DNA from 2 places in the Methylobacterium sp. ARG-1 genome. Region 1 is predicted to be linked to the other one. Evidence: predicted binding sites of a transcription regulator. Region 1 holds the regulator's gene; the other holds the start of a gene.

Region 1 (9,006 bases):
GGTCCCGAGGCGCACCGTGAGCTCCTGGACGATGTACAGGATCGGCACGAGCAGGATCTGCAGCAGCAATAGGGAGTAGCCCCAGCGGGCGCCGCTCTGCGCCGCCGTGATGAGGCTGCCGACATCCGTATCGGCCAGCATCACGACGAGACCGGGGCCGGCGGTCTTGAGCAGGGTGGACAGGCGAGGCAGGGAAGCGGCGTGCGGCACCGCATCGGAACAGCGGCGGGCGCGGGCCGTTCCGGCGGGAGCCTGCGGCGTTTTCTCGGGTCTGGCAGGTAGGAAGAGGTTGTGATGACCAAGAGCACGGATCGCGGCGGGGGCTGGAGCCTCCAGGCGAGTGCCGTCCCGGACGGGGTGCGGCTGGAACTCGCCCTCGCCGACCTCGGCGGCAGCCCGGTCACGGCGGCGATCGTGCTGGACCGGTCGGAGGCCCGCGCCTTCGCCCGCGCCCTGCTGGCGGCGGCCGGTGATGCCGCCGAACGCACGTTTCCGAAGCCCGGAACCTGACCGGGCGCGCCTAAAACATCACTGCTGGTTCAGGCCCGGATTGCGGCCGGGCAGGCGCGGCACCACCGTGCCCCGCTTCTCGATCGGTCCATCGCAGGCATAGGCGAACTCGCTCTTCTGCGGGTCGAACACCGTCTCGCCGGTGATCCGGCAATCCTCCCGCACGGTCTCGTCCAGATAGGCGCGGGCGGCGGTGCGGAACCGCTTCACCCGGCTCGCCGCCGGATCGGGATCGATCCGCACCTCGCTGAGATTGCAGCCGGCATATTCGCGCAGCGCGTTCGAGACGATCAGCATCCGGCGCAGCTGCCGGTTGTCGTAGACCTCGTAGGGCTCCTTGCAGCCGATCGTGACCACCTGCGGGGTGAGCGCGACGTAGTTCCGCGAGATGTACGAGAATCCGGTGGTGCAGCCGGCCATTGCCAGGCCGAGGGTCACCAAGCCGATGGGCAGCAGAGCCGCGCGCCGTCGCATCCTCGTCATCCCAAGCCCAGTTCCAGCCCCGTGGCGCATTGAAACGGCCCCGCTTGACCAGTCAATGCGTTTGTCGCCCCGACCGGCGCTCAGCCCCCGAACGCGTCCCCGACGAGCCGGTGCACGTACCGGAACGCCTCCGTCGCCCCGGCTGCGGCGCGGGCCTCGCCGTCGCCCGCGAGCGCGATCCGGTCGAGCGCGGTGGTGAATTGCCGCCAGTGCAGCCCGCGACCGTCCGGATGCCCGGCGAGGTGGCGGGCGCCGTGGCCCTCCGAGAGGCCGAGCTTCCGGGCTTCCTTGATCAGGATGGCCGCGCCGAGATTCGAGCCCTCCGCGACGTAGAGCCAGCCGAGCCCGGCCACGGGATCGATCGCGTCCCCGTCCTCCGCGGCTACGTCGGGGATCCGGCCGGCCACGTCGCGCAGATCCTGCGCGATCAGGGCGAGACGGCGCCTCCCGTCGAGATCGGGCAGGACGAAGCCCAGCGCGCCGTCGCGATAGAGCGGATCGACGCGTGTATGGAATCGGTATTGGACCTGCAGGAACAGCGCGTACCGTTCGAGGCTCGCGAAGGGCTGGCGTGCCATGACCCGCCGGTCGAGCTGATCATGGGCCGCTGCCGTCGCAGACCGCAGGCGCTTCACGCGGCTGCCCGGTTCGACAATATCGGATGTTGAGACGTCCATTCGACCCATGTCTTGATGGGGCACTCGACCGTTCCAGGCGGTCGAGGCCTATTCTGTCCGGGGCGAGGTCGGGACCTCGCCGTCCGGCACGAACCTTCATAGCGTCCGGACCATTCGATGCGATTCAGGTCACCGTGAGGCCGATGGGCAGAGTGCGCAGGCTTGCGCGACAGGGCGCGTCGGCCCATCAAGCTTGGCCGGATCAGGCTTGCGGAACACTTGCGGAACGTTTAACGTGTTCGTGATTTGTTTCCGAGGCCGCGCCGATGCGGTCCGCCAAGCCGCGAGTCCCCCGTCGATGCTCACGCGCAAGCAATTGGACCTCCTGCGTTTCATCCAGAGCCGCATGCAGGAATGCGGCGTCCCGCCCTCGTTCGACGAGATGAAGGACGCCCTCGATCTGAAGTCCAAGTCGGGCATCCACCGGCTGATCACGGCCTTGGAGGAGCGCGGCTTCCTGCGGCGCCTGCCGAATCGGGCGCGGGCCATTGAGGTGATCCGCATTCCCGAGAGCCTGTCGCAGGCAGCCCCGCCGCCCGCCGAGCCCCGCCGCTTCACCCCGAGCGTGGTCGAAGGTGGCAAGTCCAAGCTGCCGCCTCAACCCGCGACCACCCGGATGATCGATGATGGCGGGCGCGCCATCTCGATTCCGGTGATGGGCCGGATCGCGGCCGGTACGCCGGTCTCGGCGATCCAGAACCAGAGCCACGCCATCACCATGTCGCCGGACTTCCTGGCCGGCGGCGAGCATTACGCCCTCGAAGTGCGCGGCGATTCGATGGTGGATGCCGGCATCCTAGACGGCGACCTCGTGGTGATCCGCAAGCAGGACACGGCCAATACCGGCGACATCATCGTGGCGCTGATCGACGACGAGGAGGCCACGCTGAAGCGCCTGCGTCGCCGCGGCTCCTCGATCGCCCTGGAAGCCGCCAACCCGGCCTACGAGACCCGCGTGCTGGGTCCCGACCGGGTCCAGATCCAGGGCCGGCTCGTCAGCCTCGTCCGCCGCTACTGAAGCGGCTCGGTCGGCGCGTCGCCGGGCGTGGCGTCGGGACCGGCAGCGTCGGGCTCGGGCGGGATCGGGGTGCCGGGAGCGGGCGTTTCGGTCCGCTGCTCCGGTGACGGCCCAGCACCGGGGGACGGTCGCCAGGGAACGGAGCGGCCCTCATCATGGGCATAGCGAACCGTGAATCCCTCGCGGTCGGCCCGAAGGGCGACGGCGCCGTGGGCGGCGAGCGCCCGGCGGTCGATCACCAGTGGTGCGTGGCAGGTCGGCGGCGCGGCGAGCCGGGTAATTAGCACCGCCGCCCGGGCGCAATCCTCTGCGAAGGCGCGCCGGTCGCGGACCAGGGCGATGGCGCGGCCATCCGGCAGGCGCGCGGTGCAGCCGAGACGGTCGCAGCGTCCGCTCTGCGCGACACCGCCGATCACGGTTTTGGCCGACCGGCCGTCGCCATCCGCCTTGAGCCACTGCTCCAGCACGAAGGCCGAGGGGCTGCCCAGCGCCGCCAGGCGCCCATCGGTCCCGCGCACGGCCGCACCGCCGCCCTGCCGGTCGATATAGAGGTCGAAGCGGTCCGGCATCGCGGCGAGGCCGAGCCCCAGCAGGGCGGGCGGCAGGGCGAGCCAGCGCAGCCGCGAGACCGGGAGCGTGGCCAGGAGCAGCCCCGCCGCCAGCAGCACCAGCGCGCCGGTGCCGAAAGCCGGCAGCACCAGGGTGGCCCGATCGAAGCCGGCGATCCATTCGGCGATCGCCAGCATGCCGCCCACCGCCTGCCCCATCAGCCACCAGACCGGCCGGTCGAGGGCGAAGGGATAGGCCAGGATCCCGATCACCGCCGCGGGCATCACCACCAGCGAGACGAGCGGCAGGGTCAGGGCGTTGCCGATCAGCCCGAACGGCTGGATCGTCTGGAAATGGTAGGTGGCGAATGGCGCGGTGGCGATCTGTGCCACCAGCGTCGTCGCCAGGGTACCGGTCACGGCCGAGATCCCGTCGCCGATGAGCCGCTCGATCCGGCCTGCCCCCGGCCGCCGGAACAGGCCTCCGTCGATCAGCCGCGCGCAGGCGATCAGCCCGGCCACCGCCCCGAACGACATCTGGAAGCTCGGCCCTAGAAGCCCCTCGGGCTCCCGTGCCAGGGCGATCAAAGCGGCGAGCGCCAGGTTGCGCATCGACAGGGCCGGTCGGTCGACCAGGATCGCACCCAGCATGATCAGGGTCATGATCAGCGAGCGCTCGGCGGCGATGTCCCAGCCCGAGAAGGCGCAATAGGCGGTGACGCCCAGCATCGCGAACCCGGCGGCGATCTTCTTGATCGGCCAGACCAGGGCGCAGAACGGGATGAGAGCCAGGACCGCCCGCACCAGCCAGAACACCACGCCGGCGGCCAGCACCATGTGGAGGCCCGAGATGGAGACGACGTGATAGATGCCGGCGGCCCGGAGTGCGTCGTTGGCGGCCGGTCCGATCAGCCCACGCTTGCCCGTCACCAGCGCCGCCGCCACCGCCCCCGCCTGGCCGCCCTCGGCCTGCGCGATCCGGCGCGTCAGCGCGTTGCGGGCCTCGTCCAGCAGGGCCGCGAGCCGCAGGCCTAGCGGCGGCGGTGCGGGCGGCGCCCGAACCGTGATCGCGCCGATCAGCGAACCCACCGCACCGATTCCCTGGAAGTAGGCATCCCGGGCGAAGTCGTAGCCGCCGGGTCGTGCCGCCTCGGGCGGCGGTAGCAATCGTGCCGTGGCGGCGATGAAATCCCCGGGCCGCAGGGGCGGTGCCTTCCGGAATGAGACCCGAACCCGGTGCGGCGTCGCCGGCGGATCGAGGCCGGCGAAGCTCTCGACCCGGATCACGAGCCGGGCACCGACCTCGCGCTCGTCCAGCGCTTCGATCATTCCGGTGAGCGGCCCGATGGTGGTCCGGGACAGGATCGGGGCCGCCACCTGCCCGACCCGCCAGGTCGCCGCGGCGAAGCCGAGGAATCCGGTAGCCAGCGCCAGCGCGAGAGCCAGACTCCCCGGCCGCGCGCCCAGGAACGGCACCGGCGCGAGCGCCAGCGCCGCCCCGACGAGCGGCGCGGCGAGAAATGGCGTCCCGTCGGCGCCCGCGAAGAACACCAGGATCCCGGTGCCGAACGCCACCGCCAGCCAGGGGAACAGGCGGCGCTGCTCGACCTCCCGGGCGAGGCCGCCGGCAAACCAGTCGCGCAGCGCCGGCGCCAACGCGGGGCGCGGGCCGGCGAGCGCCACCGCGCCGCCCGCCAGCCTCGCGCCGATCCGCCGCATCCGCCCTCGCCTCGCGCCGGGCGACTCAGCTCCGGCGGGGGATTCTTAACGCACCCCTCGGCCCGTGCTACAGCGCGTACTTCGTGCTACGGGCGCCACTTGGTGCGACGGGCGCCGCCCGAATGCCCCGCCCCCTCGCCCTCCGCCCCCGAACATATCGGCCCGATGTCCTCAGCCGTCGTCACGCGCTTCGCCCCCTCGCCCACCGGCTACCTCCATATCGGAGGAGCCCGCACGGCTTTGTTCAACTGGCTCTATGCCCGTCACACGGGCGGCAAGATGCTGCTGCGCATCGAGGATACCGACCGGGAACGCTCGACCAAGGGCGCGATCCACGCGATCCTCGACGGCCTGTCCTGGCTCGGCCTCGACTGGGACGGGGACGTGGTTTTCCAGTTCGCCCGGGCCGAGCGCCACCGCGCGGTCGCCGAGGAGCTGCTGGCCGCCGGCCGCGCCTATCATTGCTACGCCTCCGCGGAGGAGCTCACGCAGATGCGCGAGACCGCCCGGGCCGAGGGCCGCGCCCCGCGCTACGACGGGCGCTGGCGTGACCGCGACCCGTCCGAGGCGCCCGCCGGGGTCAAGCCGGTGATCCGGCTGCGCGCGCCCACCGAGGGCGAGACGGTGGTCGAGGACGCCGTGCAGGGCCGGGTGACCTGGGCCAACCGCGATCTCGACGACCTCGTGCTGCTGCGCTCGGACGGCACGCCGACCTACATGCTCGCCGTCGTGGTCGACGACCACGACATGGGCGTCACCCAGATCATCCGCGGCGACGACCACCTCACCAATGCCGCGCGCCAGAGCCAGATCTTCTCCGCGCTCGGCTGGGACATCCCCAAGATGGCCCATATCCCGCTGATCCACGGTGCCGACGGCGCCAAGCTGTCCAAGCGCCACGGCGCTCTGGGCGTCGAGGCCTATCGCGACCTCGGCTACCTGCCGGCGGCCCTGCGCAATTACCTGGTGCGGCTGGGCTGGAGCCACGGCGACCAGGAGGTCTTCTCCACCGAGGAGATGATCGCGGCCTTCGACCTGCGCGCGGTGGGGCGCTCGGCGGCGCGGTTCGACTTCGCCAAGCTCGCCAACCTCAACGGGCTCTACATCCGCGGCAGCGCCGATGCCGATCTGGTCGCCGCGATCGAGACGATCCTGCCCAATGTCGGCCCTGAGCGCGGCCTTCCGGCGACGCTCCAGCCCGACCTGAAGGACAAGCTGACCCAGGCCATGCCGGGCCTGAAGGAGCGGGCCAAGACGCTGATCGAGCTCCTCGACAGCGCCTATTACCTCACCGCCCAGCGCCCCCTGGCACTCGACGACAAGGCCCGGGCGCTCCTCTCCGACGAGGGCCGGGCGCGCCTCGCCGGCGTGCTGCCGGCCCTCGAAGCCTTGCCCGACTGGAGCGCGGCCGCCACCGAGGGCGCCGTGCGCCAGTATGCGGAGACCGCCGGGTGCAAGCTCGGGCAGGTGGCCCAGCCGCTGCGAGCCGCGCTCACCGGGCGGACCACCTCCCCGCCCCTGTTCGACGTGATGGCCGTGCTCGGCCGGGCCGAGACCCTGGCCCGCCTCGGGGATCAGGTGGCCTGACGCATCGTCCCGAAGGCGAGCGTCTTTCGGGCCACGACGATGCGCATTGCGAAACCCGGCCGGCTCGCCCGGGATATGAAATCGGGGATGATCCGGTCGCGCTGATCGGGCGACCGGGAACTGCGGGCGCCGGGTTGGATTTCGCTTGGCGAAGGGGGCGGGTTGTCACCCACCCCGTTGCTGCTGCACTGCCGTTTGGGTAACCCATGGCGCGTGAGCACCCGCAACATAACGCGGCGTGCTCCGGCCCCGGGGTCGCCTCGGGCAACCCGAGGCCGGCATCCGCCACGTCGCCAGAGAAGGGTCCACGTTCCATGAGCGCATCCAGCACCATCACCGTGGACGGCAAGGAGATCGAACTGCCGGTCAAATCCGGCACCATCGGCCCGGACGTCATCGATATCGGCAAGCTCTACGCCAAGACCGGCGCCTTCACCTTCGACCCGGGCTTCACCTCGACGGCCTCGTGCGAATCGAAGATCACCTACATCGACGGTGACGAGGGCGTGCTGCTCTACCGCGGCTACCCGATCGAGCAGCTCGCCGAGAAGGGCGACTTCCTCGAGACCTGCTACCTGATGCTGTTCGGCACCCTGCCGACCGCGGCCCAGAAGGCTGATTTCGACTACCGGGTCACGCGCCACACCATGGTGCACGACCAGATGAACCGGTTCTTCACGGGCTTCCGCCGCGACGCCCACCCGATGGCCGTGATGGTGGCCTCGGTCGGCGCGCTCTCGGCCTTCTACCACGACTCGACCGACATCACGGACGAGAGCCAGCGGATGATCGCGTCGATCCGCATGATCGCCAAGATGCCGACGCTGGCCGCGATGGCCTACAAGTATTCCATCGGCCAGCCCTTCGTGTATCCGAAGAACGACCTCGACTACACCTCGAACTTCCTGCGGATGTGTTACGCGGTGCCGTGCGAGGAGTACGAGGTCAACCCGGTCTTCGCCAAGGCGCTGGACAAGATCTTCATCCTCCACGCCGACCACGAGCAGAACGCCTCGACCTCCACCGTGCGGCTCGCGGGCTCCTCGGGCGCGAACCCGTTCGCCTGCATCGCGGCCGGCATCGCCTGCCTGTGGGGGCCGGCCCATGGCGGCGCCAACGAGGCCGCGCTGAAGATGCTGATGGAGATCGGCACGCCCGAGAACGTCGGCAAGTACGTCGCCAAGGCCAAGGACAAGAACGACCCGTTCCGCCTGATGGGCTTCGGCCACCGGGTCTACAAGAACTACGACCCGCGCGCCCGCATCATGCAGAGCACCACGCACCAGGTGCTGAAGGAGCTCGGCAAGACCGAGGATCCGCTGCTGCACGTCGCCATGGAGCTGGAGCAGATCGCCCTCAAGGACGAGTACTTCATCGAGAAGAAGCTCTACCCGAACATCGATTTCTACTCGGGCATCACCCTCAAGGCGATGGGCTTCCCGACCGACATGTTCACCGTACTGTTCGCGGTGGCGCGCACGGTCGGCTGGATCGCGCAATGGGCCGAGATGATCGAGGACCCGATGCAGAAGATCGGCCGTCCGCGCCAGCTCTATGTCGGTCCGACCCAGCGCGACTACGTGCCGGTGGACCAGCGCGGCTGAGACGGCCCATCGACCCCGACGTGACCCCTGGGGCGGCCGAAGGGCCGCCCCTCTCGTTTGCGCCCGCCGGCGGGCCGCTCGTCACCCTCAGCCTTCCCTGTCGGCCGCCCTACGATTGGGCGTCGATCCGCGCCTTCCTGGCGAAGCGGGCGATCCTCGGGGTCGAATCGGCCGAGACCGGCGACCAGATCTATGCACGCACGGTCTGCATCGGCGGCCGGCCCGGCATCGTCGCGGTCGCGTTCGGCGACGATGCGCTGCACGCGACGCTCCACGGCTTCGACTCAAGCTCTGAACCGGAGATCGCCGCGCGCCTGCGCCGCCTGTTCGATTGCGATGCCGACCCGGCGGCGATCGCTGCCTGCCTGTCCCGGGACCCGACTCTGTCGGACTTGGTGGCGGCCCGCCCAGGATTGCGCCTGCCGGGCGCCTGGGACCCGTTCGAGACCGGCTGCCGGGCGATCCTCGGCCAGCAGGTGTCGGTCGCCGCCGCGATCCGGCTCGCCGGGAAACTGGTCGCGGCCTTCGGGACGCCCCTGGCGGAGCCGGTCGGTCCCCTGACCCACGTCTTCCCGACACCGGCTCAGCTGGTCGAAGCCGATGTGGCACTCGCCCTGAACATGCCCCGCTCCCGCGGCGCGGCGATCCGGGCACTGGCGGCGGCGGCACTCGCCGATCCGGACCTGTTCGCCCCCGCCGGGACCCTGGAGGCGGCGGTGCTGCGCTTCACGGCGATTCGCGGAATCGGTCCCTGGACGGCCCAGTACATCGCCATGCGGGCGCTCAAGCTGCCGGACGCGCTACCGGTGGGCGATGTCGGCCTGCTGCGCGCCCTCGAGACCGGCACCGGCCGCCCGAGC
Region 2 (6,845 bases), on a different contig from region 1:
AATCGTCCGGCTTTGCGCTTGCGTTTCCGGGGAAGATCGCGGGGCTGGAGCGCTTCGAACGAAATCTTCGACGTGTCCTTGGAAGTCTCGTCGATGGATGCCACCGACGCGCGCCTGGCCTCATCGTGGGGCGACATATCGGGCTGCAGGATGTCGCGGCCGGCGACACACCATCGCGCGGCGGCCGCGGCATGGATTTCGGCCGTGTGCAGCACCGGCACCGGATCGGGCTTGTTGAAGGCCAGGGCGATTTCCGGCGAGGCCACGATGATCCCGTCAACGCCCTGCGCCTCGAACTGGGACATGATCTGGTGGTAGGTCTCGACTTCGAGCAATGTGCTCTCGCCGTTGTAGATGCGATTGCAGACCGAGTAGTCGATATTGACCCAGAGATTCTGGCTCGGAAGCACCACATCCAGATAGCAGGACCGCTGTCTGAGATCCTGGTAATACGGCCCGCTCATGGTCGCCGAGGTGCCGACCAAGCCGACTTTTCTCAGGGACAGGCGCCGGATCTCATCGGCCAGCGCGTCGTGAACCGGGATCACGGGCACGCCGAAATGGATCGGTTCCCCCGCAAGCGCGCAGTGAAGTGTGTCGCTGGCGATCATCAGGGCATCGACGCCTTCGAGGAGCAGGTTCGCGGCGGCCTCCTTGATCTGATCGACGATCAACGGCCAGCCGTCTTTCGAAAGCAGATGAATGATCGTGTCCGGGTCGAGGCTCCAGGTCACGAGGTCCGCAGCGACACGGTTGCCGGTTAGGCTCAAGACGTGACGGTTGATCATTTGATGGCGCTCGATCGTCGAACGCCGACTCAGGCCGCCGAGAACTCCCAGCCGTCTTGATGTCGTCGTCATCTCGCGCCCTCCTGCTTGGCGTCGTGGGTGTTCTTTCGGCCGAGATGAAACATTTGGGCCCGGGAACCTGTGCAAGCATCGGCCGATCCGTGTCGGGCCGGTGGCGAAACCTGCGAATTCCTGCGCGCGTATCAGGCGCGAATAGAGCAAAGACCCATGTCTGGAACGGCATCGTTCCAGGCTCGATATCGTCGAGTGGCGAGGCGAAGGTCAGAACACGATTCGCGCGCGAAACTCCATGAGGGGGTCGTTGGTTCGAGGCCGGAATACGGTCTCGATTCGTCGTCGGCACGCGGAAGACTGCTCTGTGCCAGTCTCCATCGAGCGGGGACTCGTCCCGACACCGTCGGCCAACCGAGAGTGGTCTGAGTCGCGGGAAAAATCAAAGATTTTGTGGCTGCCTGTTTCCAATATCATATTGTTGGGGCGATGATTTGACATAGCGGTGCGGCATGCCACTTGGATAGAGCGGGCCTGATGGATTCAGTCTTGTCTGCGGTTTTATGGGATAGGGTGCGCCGTATTGATGGAGAGATGTCTCATTTTTCCACAGGGAGCACGATTTCGTGATGGATCTCTCTGATTGCATCTGCTGAAAATAGTTTCATTCTAAAAACATCTGCGTGTGGCGCTTTCGCTTTGTTCCGGAGCGCTTACCGGCTGACCCGGGTTCATAGGTGCGATGCCGGCGCAGACGAAAGCGGGCGAACGGGCCGCAATGGTTCGGCGTATCGGACGGAGGCCTCAAGAAATCGGCCTCGGGAGTGGCGCCTACATCCCCATTGCTGATTCGGCGGCCCGTGGCCGAGGGGGCGACAAGCGCGGGGCGGCGGCCCATATCCCGGCTCGAGTTCGGAGAACCCACGATGGCCGATCAGCCCGATTCACGCCGCTTCATCCCGCTGGGAATCGCGGTGCTCACCGTCTCGGACACCCGCCGCATGGCGGATGACCGCTCAGGCGATACCCTGAGCCAGCGCCTCACCGACGCAGGCCATCGGCTCGCGGCCCGGGCCATCGTGCCGGACGAGATCCCGGCGATCCGAGAACAGGTCGAGGCATGGCTGCGCGATCCGGCGGTCGACGTGGTGATCACCACGGGCGGCACCGGATTCACCGGCCGCGACGTGACTCCCGAGGCGCTGGAGCCGCTGTTCGAGAAGCGGATGGACGGCTTCTCGGCGGTGTTCCACCGGATCTCGTACGACAAGATCGGCACCTCGACCCTGCAATCCCGGGCCACGGCCGGGGTCGCGCAGGCGACGTACGTGTTCGTGCTGCCGGGCTCGCCGGGGGCGTGCCGGGACGCCTGGGACGGCATCCTGGCGCAGCAACTCGATTACCGGCACCGCCCCTGCAACTTCGTCGAGATCATGCCGCGGCTCGACGAGCACCTGCGGCGCGGCGCCAGCATCACGGCGTGACGGCGTTGCCCTCCTTGCGGCGCAGCACCGAGTGCCTGCGTCCGTAGAAGAAGTAGATGACCAGCCCGATCGCCATCCAGATCACCAGGCGCAGCCAGGTGTCGAGGGGCAATCCGACCATCAGCAGCAGGCAGAACAGGATGCCGAGGATGGGCACCACCGGCACCGCCGGGGTCCGGAACGGCCGCTTCATGTGCCGGTCGGTCCGGCGCAGGTGGATCACCGAGCCGCAGACCAGGATGAAGGCGGCGAGCGTGCCGATGCTGACCATCTCGCCGAGGATGTGGATCGGCACCAGCGCCGCCACGAGGGCGACCGCAGCGCCGATCAGCGCCTGGCTGCGATAGGGCGTCTGGTAGGTCGGATGGACATGGGCGAACAGCTTCGGCAGCAGCCCGTCATTGGCCATGGTGAAGAAGATTCGGCTCTGGCCGTAGAGCAGGACCAGGATCACCGTGGTCAGGCCGGTGAGCGCCCCCAGCTTGATCAGCAACGCGAACCAGCCGATGCCGATGGCATCGACCCCCTTGGCGATCGGGTCGGGAACGTTCAGCTCCTTGTACGGCACCAGCCCGGTCAGGACGGCGGCCACGAGCACGTAGAGGATCGTGCAGACGGCGAGCGAGCCGAGGATGCCGATCGGCATGTCCTTCTGCGGCTTGCGCGCTTCCTGGGCGGCGGTGGAGACCGCGTCGAAGCCGATGAAGGCGAAGAAGACCACGCCGGCGCCGCGCAGGATGCCGCTATAGCCGTACTGCCCGAAGCTCCCCTCGTTCGGCGGGATCAGCGGGCTCCAATGCGCCGTGTCGACATGGCCCCAGCCCAGCGCGATGAACGCGACCACCACGGTGAGCTTGACCGCCACCATGATGTTGTTGAACCGCGCCGATTCCTTGGTGCCGCGCATCAGCAGGATCGTGATCAGCGCCACGATCACCACGGCCGGCAGGTTGAACAGGGCGGTGCCGCCGCCGTCGATCGCCGTCCCCGGCGCGTGCGCGAACCGGGCCGGGATCACGATGCCGACATCCTTCAGCAGGCTCGTGATGTAGCCCGACCAGCCCACCGCCACCGTCGCGGCGCCCATGGCGTATTCGAGGATCAGGTCCCAGCCGATCAGCCAGGCGAAGAACTCGCCCAGCGTCGCGTAGGTATAGGTGTAGCTCGACCCGGCCACCGGGATCAGCGCCGCCATCTCGGAATAGCAGAGGCCGACGAACGCGCAGGCGATGCCACCGAGCACGAAGGACAGCATGATGCCGGGCCCGGCATACTGTGCCGCCGCGGTGCCGGTGAGCACGAAGATGCCGGCGCCGATGATCGCCCCGATCCCCATCGCGGTGATCGAGAGCGCCCCGAGCGTCTTCGAGAGCTGCTGCTCGCCCTCGCCGCTCTCCAGGATGTCGTCGACGGACTTCCGCCCCATCAGGCCCGAGGAGTCCATCGGCGCATCCTTCCCTGCAGCGCAACGGGTGCAGCGCTCGCCTATAAGCTCCAGTTCAGCAAGTTTTCTGCCATCGCACCAGGGAATTTCACCGCGCGTGCGCGGATAACGGCAAGTCGAGCTGCGACATTCTGTCGATCAGGGCCGGTCGATCCGGGCGATCAGCGGCCTGACCTTGAGGCGTGGCGCGAACACCGCGCCGGCTTGCAGCGCGTCCCGCCGCACCACGTCGCCGGGCCGGGCCCGCCGGGCGCCAAGAACGGCTTCGATGCGGCCGACCAGACCGGCGATCCAGCCCGCGGCCGGGCGGTGCAGGCGGCCGAGCCCGGTCTCCGGCCGGGCCGTGCCGACGAAGCGGTCGAGGGTGCGAATCCAGCCCTCCGCCGGGACGTCGCCGGCCTCCAGGCACAGTACCCAGTCCCGCCGGGCCGCCGCGGCGCCGGCCGCATAGGGGCTCACGCCGCGATGCAGCACCAGGGTCGCCCCGGTGGCGTCCGCGATGGCGGCGGCCGCCTCGCTCTCCCGGCCGGTCACGATCACCGCGTCGCCGATCAAGCCGCCGGCGACGCCCGATACGAGCACGCTGAGCGTGTCGGCCAGGCGGTCGATCGCGTCCGGATCGGCCGGATCGGCCAGATAGGTCACGGCGGAGAGCATGAGCGCGCCCATAGACGATTTTGCGCGGCGGTAAACCGCTGCGCCGCATCTCGGCAGTGATGCCGGGCATCGAAGCTGGCGCGCGGGCGCGTTTGCCTGAAATTAAGGCGTTGGCCACGTCTATGTTCGCGCTATGTTCCGTTCAGGGCACAAGGCGGCGCGACATGGCAGAGAGTCCGAGCGGATCCACCCCCGAGGCGTCCCTGCGGCTCGGCCCGAGCGCGCGGCCTCTGGAGGCTCGGCGCGGGCGCGGCGCTACGGCCAATCCCACGAGCCGCTACGACGCCGCCGCGCGCGAGGACATCCAGGACGGCGATTGGGAGGCGGATGCCCCCGCCGCCCTGCGCACCCAGGTCACCCTTGAGCGCACGGCGCGGATCATCGCCCGCAATACCTCGCCGGACATCCCGTTCGACCGGTCGGTCAACCCGTATCGCGGCTGCGAGCACGGCTGCATCTACTGCTACGCGCGGCCGACCCATGCCTGGCTCGGTCTGTCGCCGGGGCTCGACTTCGAATCGCGAATCGTCGCCAAGCCCGACGCCGCCCGGGTCCTGGCACGCGAGATCGCTGCGCCGGGCTACCGGCCGGCGACGATCGCGCTCGGTACCGCCACCGATCCCTACCAGCCGGTGGAGCGGGAGCACCGCATCACCCGCGCCGTGCTGGAAGTGCTGAGGGAGGCCCGCCATCCTGTCGGCATCACCACCAAGTCCGACCTCGTGCTGCGCGACCTCGACATCCTGGCCGAGATGGCGGCCGAGAACCTCGTGCTGGTGGCCGTCTCGCTGCCGACGCTGGATCCGCACCTCGCCCGACGGCTCGACCCGCGGGCGCCCCGGCCGGAGAAGCGGCTCTCCGCGATGCGGCGCCTGAGCGAGGCCGGCGTGCCCGTGATGGTCAACGTCTCGCCGATCATCCCAGGGCTGACCGACCACGAAATCGAGGCGATCCTGGCCCGCGCCCGGGAGAACGGCGCGAGCCGCATCGGCCATGCTTTGCTGCGCCTGCCGGGCGAGGTCGCCGACCTCGTGGCCGACTGGTTCGCCGAGCACTATCCCGAGCGTCGGGCCCGGGCCTTCGCGCTGCTGAGCCAGGCCCGGGGCGGCCGCGAGAACGATCCCCGCTTCGGCCACCGCTTCCGCGGGGAGGGGGCCTATGCCGAGATGATCGGCCAGCGGGTTCGTCTCGCCGGCGGCCGGCTCGGCTTCGCCTTCGGGCGGATGGCCCTGAACGAGGCGGCGTTCCGCAAGCCGGGGGCGCAACTCGCGCTGTTCTGACGGGACGCTCCTCCGGGTTCCGCGGGAGCGATTGCCGTTGCGGTACCGGCCGCACGAAAGTCGGCCTCCGCTCCCGAAACCGATTCCGCTGGGAGAATCAGATCTCAGCCGATGGGCTACTCAATGATGGCCGTGCCTGCATCCGTTTCAAGGGAGATGGCGGGCGCATTTCGAGGGCAAAGCAATTCCTGCGGTGCAGTATTTACCAATGGAAAGTGTCACACATTCGTGTTGCAAACGTCATGGTTCGGATCCAGAGAGATTATGCCGCTGATAGATCTTTAGAGGTTTTCTAAAACAGGATCGAAAATCATCCGGCAACGTTTTTTCATCTTGATGGAACCGCTTCCGATGTCTCGTGGGCAACCCTTAACGTTCGCCGGCTTCGAGCTCACGACCCTGACGATCGGCAAGATCCTGTGCGCGACCCTGTTCTCGATGAGCGTCATGCTGATCGCCTCGGGGGTTTCGACCCTGCGTGACGCCCAGGTTCGGGCGGACCAGAGCCATCGCGTGGTGGCGTTGACCGAGGCGAGCCGGACGCTTCTCAAGGATCTCCTGGCCATCCGCATGGAGCGGGGCCGCACGCTCCAGGCCCTGAAGGCCGCCGAGCCGATTCCCGGTAAGGACGCGGCGCTGATCGCCGCCCAGCGCGCCACCATCGCGACCGGTCTCGCCCAGCTCGCGACGCTCGCCCGCGAGGTGGATGCGCCCACGGTGCTGGCGAAGGTCGAGCCGCTGCAGCGGGCCTACGAGGCCACGCTCAAGCTGCGCCCGCAGGTCGATGCCGCCCTCGCGGTTCCGGCGGCGCAGCGACCCGCTGGCACGCTGCCGGCCACCGCCGAGGCGTCGCAAGCGTTGCTCGACGCCTTCCTGGCCGCGAACGACGCGGTCGACGCCGTCATCCCGCGCGGCGACCCGAGCCTGGCGCATTACCTCGACCTGAAGCGCGCGGCCTGGGCCTCCCGGGCGCTGATCGGCGGCGTGGTCGTGCGGATCGAATCCGCCGTCGCCGCCGGCACATCGTGGTCGCAGGCCGATCTCGTCGTCGCCGCCGAGGAGCGCGGGCGGCTGGCCGCCGCCTGGTCCAGCGTCGTCGCGGCGGCCGCCGACGAGGCATCGGACACGGTTCGGGCCGCCGTCCGCAAGGCGAAGGCCGACAATTTCGAGGGCGAGGCCG

Evidence for each region. Region 1 encodes LexA, which represses DNA repair genes until DNA is damaged. Its sites were predicted from a motif close to TGTTCNNNNTGTGTTCNG; they were not measured.
Region 2: a site for LexA is predicted at 4,509-4,526, ahead of AKJ13_RS17000 (PA0069 family radical SAM protein). Genes of this name have one in related genera too.

What each region holds. Positions count from the first base shown of each region.
Region 1 is NZ_LHCD01000001.1:58-9,063, forward strand. It holds partial or broken gene AKJ13_RS00005 (divalent metal cation transporter) at 1-210, opposite strand, end outside; gene AKJ13_RS00010 (hypothetical protein) at 295-510, shown strand; gene AKJ13_RS00015 (hypothetical protein) at 529-984, opposite strand; gene AKJ13_RS00020 (biliverdin-producing heme oxygenase) at 1,074-1,679, opposite strand; gene lexA (transcriptional repressor LexA) at 1,969-2,688, shown strand; gene AKJ13_RS00030 (ComEC/Rec2 family competence protein) at 2,682-4,955, opposite strand; gene gltX (glutamate--tRNA ligase) at 5,121-6,542, shown strand; gene gltA (citrate synthase) at 6,857-8,146, shown strand; gene AKJ13_RS00045 (AlkA N-terminal domain-containing protein) at 8,167-9,006, shown strand, end outside.
Region 2 is NZ_LHCD01000017.1:33,694-40,538, reverse strand. It holds gene AKJ13_RS17020 (aspartate/glutamate racemase family protein) at 1-860, opposite strand, end outside; gene moaB (molybdenum cofactor biosynthesis protein B) at 1,727-2,284, shown strand; gene AKJ13_RS17010 (amino acid permease) at 2,274-3,728, opposite strand; gene AKJ13_RS17005 (hypothetical protein) at 3,867-4,397, opposite strand; gene AKJ13_RS17000 (PA0069 family radical SAM protein) at 4,550-5,665, shown strand; gene AKJ13_RS16995 (methyl-accepting chemotaxis protein) at 6,017-6,845, shown strand, end outside.